2 regions of the Paenirhizobium cremeum genome follow, and region 1 is predicted to be linked to the other one. Evidence: predicted binding sites of a transcription regulator. Region 1 holds the regulator's gene; the other holds the start of a gene.
The links. Region 1 encodes PhoB, which activates phosphate uptake and scavenging genes when phosphate is short. Its sites were predicted from a motif close to TGTCATNNANCTGTCAT; they were not measured.
Positions count from the first base shown of each region.

Region 2: ACLBKR_RS09670 (UDP-2,3-diacylglucosamine diphosphatase) is a predicted target of PhoB. The motif match lies at 2,068-2,084, and genes of this name have one in related genera.

Region 1 is NZ_CP180217.1:126,741-131,770, reverse strand. It holds gene ACLBKR_RS00660 (aspartate aminotransferase family protein) at 1-858, opposite strand, end outside; gene ACLBKR_RS00655 (GcrA family cell cycle regulator) at 1,298-1,822, shown strand; gene phoB (phosphate regulon transcriptional regulator PhoB) at 1,925-2,608, opposite strand; gene phoU (phosphate signaling complex protein PhoU) at 2,641-3,354, opposite strand; gene pstB (phosphate ABC transporter ATP-binding protein PstB) at 3,403-4,218, opposite strand; gene pstA (phosphate ABC transporter permease PstA) at 4,232-5,030, opposite strand, start outside.
Region 2 is NZ_CP180217.1:1,927,959-1,932,988, forward strand. It holds gene ACLBKR_RS09665 (ABC transporter permease) at 1-970, opposite strand, end outside; gene ACLBKR_RS09670 (UDP-2,3-diacylglucosamine diphosphatase) at 1,157-2,017, opposite strand; gene ACLBKR_RS09675 (TetR/AcrR family transcriptional regulator) at 2,178-2,774, opposite strand; gene ACLBKR_RS09680 (hypothetical protein) at 3,150-3,302, shown strand; gene ACLBKR_RS09685 (NADP-dependent malic enzyme) at 3,553-5,030, shown strand, end outside.

The DNA.
Region 1 (5,030 bases):
ATTGCCGACTGCCATGGCAAGCGGATTGCCGCCATAGGTGGAGCCATGGGTGCCGGCCTTCATGCCCGAGGCAGCGTCTTCTGTCGCAAGGCAGGCGCCGAGCGGAAACCCGCCGCCAATGCCCTTGGCCACGGCCATGATGTCAGGCGTGATACCCGTCCATTCGTAGGCGAACAGCTTGCCTGTACGGCCGATCCCGCACTGGACCTCGTCGAAGATCAGGAGAAGACCGTTGTCATCGCAGATCTTGCGCAGTTCCCGCAGGAAACCGGCAGGCGCGGTGCGGATGCCGCCCTCGCCCTGAACGGGCTCGATGAGGATGGCTGCCGTTTCGTCAGTAATCGCCGCCTTCACAGCTTCCAGATCGCCGAAAGGCACCTGATCGAAACCCGGCGCCTTGGGGCCGAAGCCTTCGAGATATTTCGCCTGGCCGCCAGCGGCAATCGTCGCCAGCGTGCGGCCATGGAAGGCGCCTTCAAAAGTGATGATGTGGAACCGCTCGCCATGTCCCTTGGAGAACTGATAGCGGCGGGCCGTCTTGATGGCGCATTCAAGCGCCTCTGCACCGGAATTGGTGAAAAACACCCGGTCGGCAAAGGTCGCCTCGGTCAGGCGCTTGCCGAGCTTTTCCTGGCCTGGGATCTCATAGAGGTTCGAAAGATGCCAGACCTTATCGGCCTGCTCACGCAATGCGCCGACGAGATGAGGGTGGGCGTGGCCCAGCGAATTCACGGCGACACCCGCTGCGAAATCGAGATATCGCTCTCCGTTTTCCGTAATCAGCCACACGCCCTCGCCTCGCTCGAAACGCAGCGGAGCGCGCATGTAAGTCTGATAAAGCGGAGAGGCCTCGGCCATAGCGAAAGACTCCTTTCGAAGAGCTTTTGTCTTTTCGGGTGCGGACCGCACCGGAACCCCTGTTCCGCCGGGTCCAAAAAATCAAAAATGCCGCCTTGCGGCGGCGGCTGCACTATCGTCATTTCGCCCCTCCCTGTCAACGAAACACCGCGGAAAAGCGGAATTTTCGCCACTCGGAGTCGAGGGACAGAGCCAAGCGGCGCATGGGCGAACATGATCGCGCCTCGGTAGCAAGTTGGGGAAAACTTCGAAATCGATTCCCGATGATTCCGCCGACTCTTGTCACGGAGTCAGCCTCACACTAGGTTAAGAACCAATAAAGAAATTGCATGCGGCGGAATTAGTCACCGACAGTATCGAGGCAGTTTTGTTTCGGAATTTTCCGAAGCAACGGCGAGGGATTCTGCCAGCACGAATTGCGACCGGCGGAGAAAATGGCATGAACTGGACGGATGAGCGAGTAGAAAAGCTGAAGCGGCTTTGGGCCGAAGGCTTGAGCGCGAGCCAGATTGCCGCGCAACTTGGCGGAGTGAGCCGCAATGCCGTTATCGGCAAAGTTCACCGCCTCAGCCTCCCGGGCCGCGCCAAGGCCGGCGGCAGCGTCGCGACGACGCGGACGGCAAAGCGCACGGCGACGCCGCCCCGCGCCCAGAACTATGCGCCGCGCGTCACCACCCGCACCGTTGCGCGGCCTGCCGGCGCCAACATGCTCAAGGAAGAAATCGAGATCGAAGGCATCGAGGAAATCGATATCGCTCCGGCGAGCAACGTGGTCGTGCCGATTTCCCGGCGTCTGGCGCTGACGGAACTCACGGAACGCACCTGCAAGTGGCCGATCGGCGATCCTATGAAGGACGATTTCCATTTCTGCGGCTGCGAGTCGTCCGATAATTCCCCTTATTGCAACTATCACGCCAAGCTCGCCTACCAGCCGATTGGCGACAGGCGTAGGTCGGCTCGATAAAGTCCGGCGTCTTCGGACAAAACCGGAAATGTAAAAACGGGCCTTTCGGCCCGTTTTTTGTCTGTCACAACGTATCCGCAATGTGATCCTGGAAAAACCCAATCAGGCTTCCATGGAATATCCCGCGCCGCGCACGGTGCGGATCACATCCTGCATATTCGAGAAGTTGAGAGCCTTGCGAAGGCGACCCACATGCACGTCGACCGTGCGTTCGTCGACATAGATGTCGTGGCCCCAGACGCCGTCCAGAAGCTGGGAACGCGAGAAAACGCGCCCGGGGGAAGCCATCAGGAACTCCAGCAGACGGAATTCGGTCGGCCCAAGCCGGACTTCGCGGCTCTTGCGATGAACCCGATGGGTCTCGCGGTCCAGTTCGATATCGCCGCAACGCAAGACACTGGAGAGGACCTCCGGACGTGCGCGGCGCAGCATGGCCTTGACACGCGCCATCAGTTCCGGGGTCGAGAACGGCTTGACGACATAGTCATCCGCCCCGGTCGCCAGACCGCGCACGCGCTCGCTTTCTTCGCCGCGGGCCGTCAGCATGATGATCGGCAGACGTTCCGTCTCCGGCCGCATACGCAACCGGCGGCAAAGCTCGATGCCCGAGACACCGGGCAGCATCCAGTCGAGGATGAGCAGGTCGGGAACCCGCTCCTGCAGCCTCAACTCCGCTTCATCGCCACGCAGGATGGTCTCGACCTCGTAACCTTCAGCCTCGAGATTGTAACGAAGAAGCACGCTCAGTGCTTCTTCGTCCTCAACGACAGCAATCTTGGGCAACATCGACTTCAACTACCTCTCTCAGGACCGACGGCTCACTCGGCGATGGCGCCGACGGTAGCCGTCAGGTCTTCCTTCGGGCGCTCGCCTTCCGGCTGAGCGCCCGTCGCCATGTAGTAGATCGTCTCAGCGATATTGGTGGCATGGTCGCCGATGCGCTCGATGTTCTTGGCGCAAAACAGAAGATGCGTGCAGCTGGTGATGTTGCGCGGATCTTCCATCATGTAGGTCAGAAGCTCGCGGAAGAGCGAGGTATAGATGGCGTCGATCTCCTCGTCGCGATCACGGATCGACTTGGCCTTTTCGGCCGAGCGTGTCGTGTAGACGTCGAGCACTTCCTTGAGCTGCACGAGCGCAAGCTCCGACAGATGCTCGATGCCGCGGGCGAGCTTGCGCGGAACGCCGGTGGCCTGAACGGCCATGACGCGCTTGGCGTTGCTCTTGCCGAGATCGCCGACCCGCTCCAGGTCATTGGCAATCTTGAGCGCGCCGATGATCTCGCGAAGATCAGCTGCAACCGGCTGGCGGCGGGCGATGGTGACGATCGCCTTGTCGCCGATCTCGCGCTCGGCGGCATCCATGATGACGTCGTCGGAGATGACCTTCTGGGCAAGGGCGGCATCGGAATTGACAAGCGCGCGAATGCTGTCGCCCACCATCTGTTCGGCAAGCCCACCCATCTCGGAGATGCGGCGCATCAGGTATTTCAGTTCCTCGTCATAGGCCGAGTAGATATGCGATGAAGACATGTTCTTGGTATCCTTGAAATGGAAGATCGATCACCGGATGCGGCGACATCAGCCGAAGCGGCCCATGATGTAGTCCTGCGTGCGCTGATCGTCCGGATTGGTGAACATCTTGTCGGTATCGTTTTCCTCGACCAGCAGACCGAGGTGGAACATCGCCGTGCGCTGGGAAACGCGGGCCGCCTGCTGCATGGAGTGCGTCACGATGACAATCGTGAAGTTGGTTCTGAGCTCGTGGATCAGTTCCTCGACCTTGGCGGTCGCGATCGGATCGAGTGCCGAGCAAGGCTCGTCCATCAGGATGACTTCCGGGCTGACGGCGACTGCACGGGCAATGCACAGGCGCTGCTGCTGGCCGCCGGAGAGACCGGTGCCAGACTCATGGAGGCGGTCCTTCACCTCGTTCCAGAGGCCGGCCTTCTGAAGGCTGGTCTCGACGATCTGGTCGAGATCGGCCTTCGACTTGGCGAGACCATGGATGCGCGGGCCGTAGGAAATGTTCTCGTAGATCGACTTCGGGAACGGGTTCGGCTTCTGGAAAACCATGCCAACGCGCGCGCGCAGTTCGACCACATCGATGGACGGATCGTAGATGTCCATCTCGTCGAGCGTGATCTTGCCGGTGACCCGGCAACCGTCGATCGTGTCATTCATGCGGTTGAGCGTCCTGAGGAAGGTCGACTTACCGCAGCCCGAAGGGCCGATGAGCGCGGTTACCGTATGCTCGCGAACGTTCAGGTTCACGTCGAAAAGCGCGCGCTTCTCGCCGTAGTAAACCGAGACGTCCTTGCCAATCATCTTGTAGTTCACATCGCTCATTTTCTGATCCAGCGCCTTTTCAACTGCTGATTCCGACATCATGTTCATGTCTCTTCTCCCTCTACCAGCGCCGTTCGAAGCGTCGCCGCAACAGGATTGCGCCCACATTCATTACCAGAAGGAACAGGAGCAGAATAATGATCGCTCCCGATGTACGTTCGACGAAAGCACGCTCCGCCTCGTTCGCCCACTGGTAGATCTGCACCGGAAGGGCGGTCGACGGCTCGAGCGGCGTACCTGGATAGTTGGCGACGAAAGCCACCATGCCGATCAGCAGCAACGGTGCCGTTTCACCGAGAGCATGCGCCAGGCCGATGATCGTGCCGGTCAGGATGCCCGGCATGGCAAGCGGCAGCACATGATGGAAGACCGTCTGCATCTTCGAAGCGCCGAGGCCGAGCGCGGCAGCGCGGATCGACGGCGGCACGGCCTTCAAAGCCGCACGCGTGGCGATGATGATGGTCGGCAAGGTCATCAGCGTCAGCACGAGACCGCCGACAATCGAGGCCGAACGCGGCAGGCCCATGAAGTTGATGAACACCGCAAGACCAAGAAGACCGAATACGATCGAGGGGACGGCAGCAAGGTTGTTGATGTTCACTTCGATCAGGTCGGTGAAGCGGTTCTTCGGGGCGAACTCTTCAAGGTAGATCGAAGCCGCGACACCGATCGGCAGCGAAAGCACGAGGACGATCAGCATCATGTAGGCCGAACCGATGAGTGCCACCCCGACACCCGCCGCTTCCGGACGGCTCGATGCGCCGTTCACGAAAATGCCGGTGTTGAAGTGCCCGGCAAGCGCGCCGCTTTCGGCGAGCTGGTTCATCCATGCGAGCTGCTGGTCGGAAACCTTGCGGTTC
Region 2 (5,030 bases), 1.8 Mb from region 1:
TCATGCCCGAAGCTATGGTCGAATAGTCGACTGCATCGTGCAGGCGGCCGGTGAAGACATCGAAGGTGATATCGGAATAGGCCCAGGCGACGAGTGCCGCCCCGTAAAGGGCCGCGAAGTTGGCAACGATGGTCAGAAGCGGCAGGGCGATGGTCAGCGCCACCAGCCGCGGAAATACCAGGACCCCGATCGGATTGAGGCCGATGACCTTCAGCGCGTCGATTTCCTCGCGCATCTTCATCGAGCCGATTTCGGCGGTGATCGCGCTGCCCGAACGGCCGGCGATCATGATCGCGGTCAGCAATACGCCGATTTCCCGCAGTTGCAGGATGCCGACGAGGTCGACGACAAAGACTTCCGCCCCGAAATAGCGAAGCTGGAAGGCACCCTGCTGGGCAATGATCGCCCCGATCAGGAAGGACATGAGCACGATGATGGGAACGGCCCTAACACCCATGTGGTCGAGCTGGTTCACCACGGACGCCGGCGAAACGCCGCTACCCCGGCCAAGCTTGGTCTGGGCGCCGCGCACCGCCGAACCCAGAACGAACATCATGGCGACGAAGTCCTGCCAGAGCTCCACCACCGTCTCGCCGATCGGCGCGAAGAAGCGCTGGAAGAGAGGCCCCCTGGCCTCACCCTTGCCCGGGGAGTTGACCTTTTCCGGCATGGCGGAAATGAGTTCCCGCATGGCTTCGGTGCCGCCGGTCACCGCGACGGAAACCCCTTCAGCCTTCTGCTTGGCAAGGAAGCGACGGATCAGCCACGCACCGGCGGTATCCATTGCCGAAATGCGCGAGAGATCGATTTCGACGATGCCGGCCTCCCCGTCAGCCAGGCGACCCGCATCGTGCAGCATCGCACCGAGGCTGTTGTTGCGCCAGACCCCACGCAACTCGATGCGCCGTCCTGCCCGATCGGGCAGGTCGTGTATCTCGATCGACGCGCTTTCTGGATGAACCGGCTTCACTGTCCCGACGACTTCTACGCTTTGGCCATGCGCACTCGCCAGTGACGGCCGCCTGCGCGAAATACGATTCCTCGCAGTATAGCCGGACCGCACAAGGATGAAATCCTTAACCGGCGTTAAAGATTGTTAGGTGCAGCAAAACCACAACAAAAACCGGTCATTCCGCCGACCGGACGGCAAACGTCCTCACGCGGCGCGGACATCCTCGCCGGTATCCTGCTTGACCGGCGCGAGAGCGAGCGGAACCGGCGCCATGACAAGCTGCTTGGCGGGCTTGGCCGCGCCCACGAGATGCCCCCAGGAAATCAGCTCGAAGCGGCCATCCGGATGCTCGGCAATGGCGGTGCAGCTTTCCACCCAGTCGCCCGTGTTGATGTAATGGATACCGTCGATATCCTCCATGATGGCATGGTGGATATGGCCGCAGATCACCCCGTCGACCTCGTTTCGACGGGCTTCCTCGGCCACCACGCGCTGGAACTCGCCGATGAAGTTGACGGCCTGCTTTACCTGCTGCTTGGCCCAGGAGGAAAACGACCAGTAGGGCATCCCAAGCCGGCGCCGGAGTCCGGCGAGCACCACATTGATCGCGATGGCGGTGTCATAGGCCCAGTCGCCGAGATAGGCGAGAAGCCGCGCGTTGCGCACCACGACGTCGAACTCGTCCCCGTGCAGAACAAGATATTTCTTGCCGTTGGCGGTCTCATGGATCATGCGCTCGGCGACCTCGATCCCGCCGAAATGGGTGCCCGGGAAACCCCGCAGGAATTCGTCATGGTTGCCGGGAATATAGACGATACGGGTTCCCTTGCGCGCCTTGCGCAGCAGTTTCTGCACGACGTCGTTGCAGTCCTGCGGCCAGTACCAGCTCCGCTTCAGCCGCCAGCCATCGACGATATCGCCGACGAGAAATATCGTGTCGGCCTCGTGCTGCCGCAAGAAATCGAGAAGAAAATCGGTCTTCGCCGCCTTTGAACCCAGATGCACGTCGGAAATGAAAAGGGTTCTGAAATGCCGCGTTTCCGTCTGCCCACTCACGGTCGCCATCCTCTGGATCTCGCTTCATGAAATCATGAACTGGCTCAAACCAGACTCGTGTTTCAGGATGATGACATGTTGGGGATATGCGACAGGGGACCGCACAAAACCGGGCAAAATACCCTGCCCGGTCGGCTTCTGGGGAGGAAGGTGCGACGAGAAGCTGCCGTCAGATGAGTTCCGGCAACCGATGCCGGGACATGCGCCCCGCCTCCCCGCGCTCCACCCCGAGCGACACGAGAACGAGTTCGGCGACCTCGCTGCCGGCATCGCGCCAAGTCTTGTAACCCTCCTGCACCAGCATCATCCCGGAAAGCGTCGCGCCGCCGATGATTGCCAGCGCCGAATTGGCCTGCTCCGGCGGGATCGTATAACGGCCGTTCTCGATCCCCGACCTGAGATCCTCGCCCGAGGTCCCCGCAAGAAGCCCCTGAAGCGTCCGGTTGCTGAAGCCGAAATGAACCATGAAACGGCCCCATTGCGGCTCCTCGTGCGACCTGCGAATGAAAAGCCGGATGCCGCAGGCCAGCCGCAGGGGAGGATCGCTTATCGTTTCCAAGGTGGCGCGCACCTTGAGCAGCATTTCATCCGCCAGGTCGCCGGCGATCTGCTCGAACAACATGCCGGGATCGGGTATGGTGTTGTAGACCGTCCCGCGGGCCACGCCCGCCTCTTCCGCAAGGTCGCTGATCGTCACACGATCGGACCCTTTTCGGGAAAAAAGCCGCATCGCGGCGTCATAGATACGGCATTTTACATTTGTCACGTGAAGGAACCCTCCATGGCCGCCGGCCGGACATGCTTCATCCGACGATCATTCCGGCAACAGAATCCGCCTGAAACCTTTTCATATCGCAATTGAGAGACAACCGGTCTCATATCACCCCCGGAAGCCTTCGCCTTCCTTCCTCGCCCCTGGACGGGCGACAATGGCCAACCGACGGAATACCGGATTCTCTTTGGGCGATACCACATTGAACTCCTTAGGGCAGCCCCGTTCATGCCGCCTGCGTCAAATAGACGCTCGTGTTGACTTTTGAACATTTGTGTTCAATATAGACCGGAACTGATTACACATCAACATCTCATCCCGGGTCATGAGAATCGTTCTCCCGAAAAAGGCCCGACAAGGAGAAAATCCGTGAAGAAACTGATCGTCGCACTGGGCCTGGTCATGACACTCGCGGCCTGCGCACAGACCACAAGCGAAACCACAGGCAGCACCCCGTCCGGTAAATCGAAATACGGCATCGGTCCCACCTCGCTGCCGCCGGTCATCACGCCGTCAGTCTGATACCCGCCCCTCGGATCATCGGTTTTCGCCACCGCCACTGGCGAACGCCATGCCTCCGATGGCGCATGTCGGACCGGCCGATGCAGGTCCGGCAAAGCGCCGCGATGGCCGGATCGGGTCCGCCGTCCGGCCATCGCCGGTGCACTGTCGGCAATGCGGTTGCGATAGGAACCGAATGGGACTTCCACCGGAAGCCAATTGGTGTATTCAGGGATTTCGATAACCTGAAACGACGATGCCGATGGACCCGATGAACGCTCCCGAAAAGAACAAGCCGCAGCCGACGACCGCAACGGCGGATCTCGATGAACAGGCCCTGTTTTATCACCGCTATCCCCGTCCCGGGAAGCTCGAGATTCAGGCGACCAAGCCGCTGGGCAACCAGCGCGACCTGGCGCTCGCCTATTCCCCGGGTGTGGCCGCTCCCTGCCTTGCGATCCGCGACGAACCTGAGACCGCTGCCGACTACACCGCCCGCGGCAATCTCGTCGCCGTCATCTCCAACGGTACCGCCGTGCTCGGTCTCGGCAATATCGGCCCGCTGGCCTCCAAGCCGGTCATGGAGGGAAAAGCGGTTCTTTTCAAGAAGTTCGCCGGCATAGACGTCTTCGACATCGAAATCGACGCCGCAAGTGTGGACACCATGGTGTCGACGGTTTCGGCACTGGAGCCGACCTTCGGCGGCATCAACCTTGAGGACATCAAGGCCCCGGAATGCTTCGAGGTGGAAGCCCAGCTTCGCGAAAAGATGAACATCCCGGTCTTCCACGACGACCAGCACGGCACGGCGATCATTGTCGCCGCCGCCATCCTGAACGGTCTGGAACTGGCGGGCAAGAAGATCGACGAGGTAAAGATCGTCGCCTCCGGCGCAGGCGCCGCCGCACTGGCCTGCCTCAACCTGCTGGTGACGCTTGGTGCGCGCCGCGAGAACATCTGGGTCCACGACGTCGAAGGCCTGGTCTATGTCGGGCGCGAGGTGCTGATGGACCGCTGGAAATCGGTCTATGCACAAGAAACCGACAAGCGCGCCCTGGCCGAGTCCATCGATGGCGCCGATGTCTTCCTCGGGCTTTCCGCCGCCGGCGTGCTGAAACCGGAACTCCTGGAGAAAATGGCCGAAAAGCCGCTGATTATGGCGCTGGCCAATCCGACGCCGGAGATCATGCCGGATCTCGCACGGGAAGCCCGCCCTGACGCGATGATCTGCACAGGACGCTCCGACTTCCCCAACCAGGTCAACAACGTCCTCTGCTTCCCCTATATCTTCCGTGGCGCGCTCGATTGCGGCGCGACCACCATCAACGAAGAGATGAAGATGGCCGCTGTGCGCGCCATCGCGGCTTTGGCGCGCGAAGAAGTCTCCGAGGTCGCGGCCCGCGCCTATACGGGCGAAACCCCGACCTTCGGCCCGAACTACCTGATCCCGTCCCCCTTCGATCCACGGCTCATCCTGCGAATTGCGCCGGCCGTGGCGCGCGCTGCCGCCGAAAGCGGCGTGGCGAAGCGCCCGATCGTGGACTTCGACAGTTATCTCGACCAGTTGAACCGATTCGTCTTCCGCTCCGGCTTCGTCATGAAGCCGATCTTTACCGCGGCGAAGAAGGCAACCCAGAAACGGGTCATCTTCGCGGAAGGCGAAGACGAACGCGTGCTGCGCGCGGCCCAGGTGCTTCTCGAGGAAGGCACCGGACGGCCAATCCTGATCGGCCGCCCCCAGATCATCGA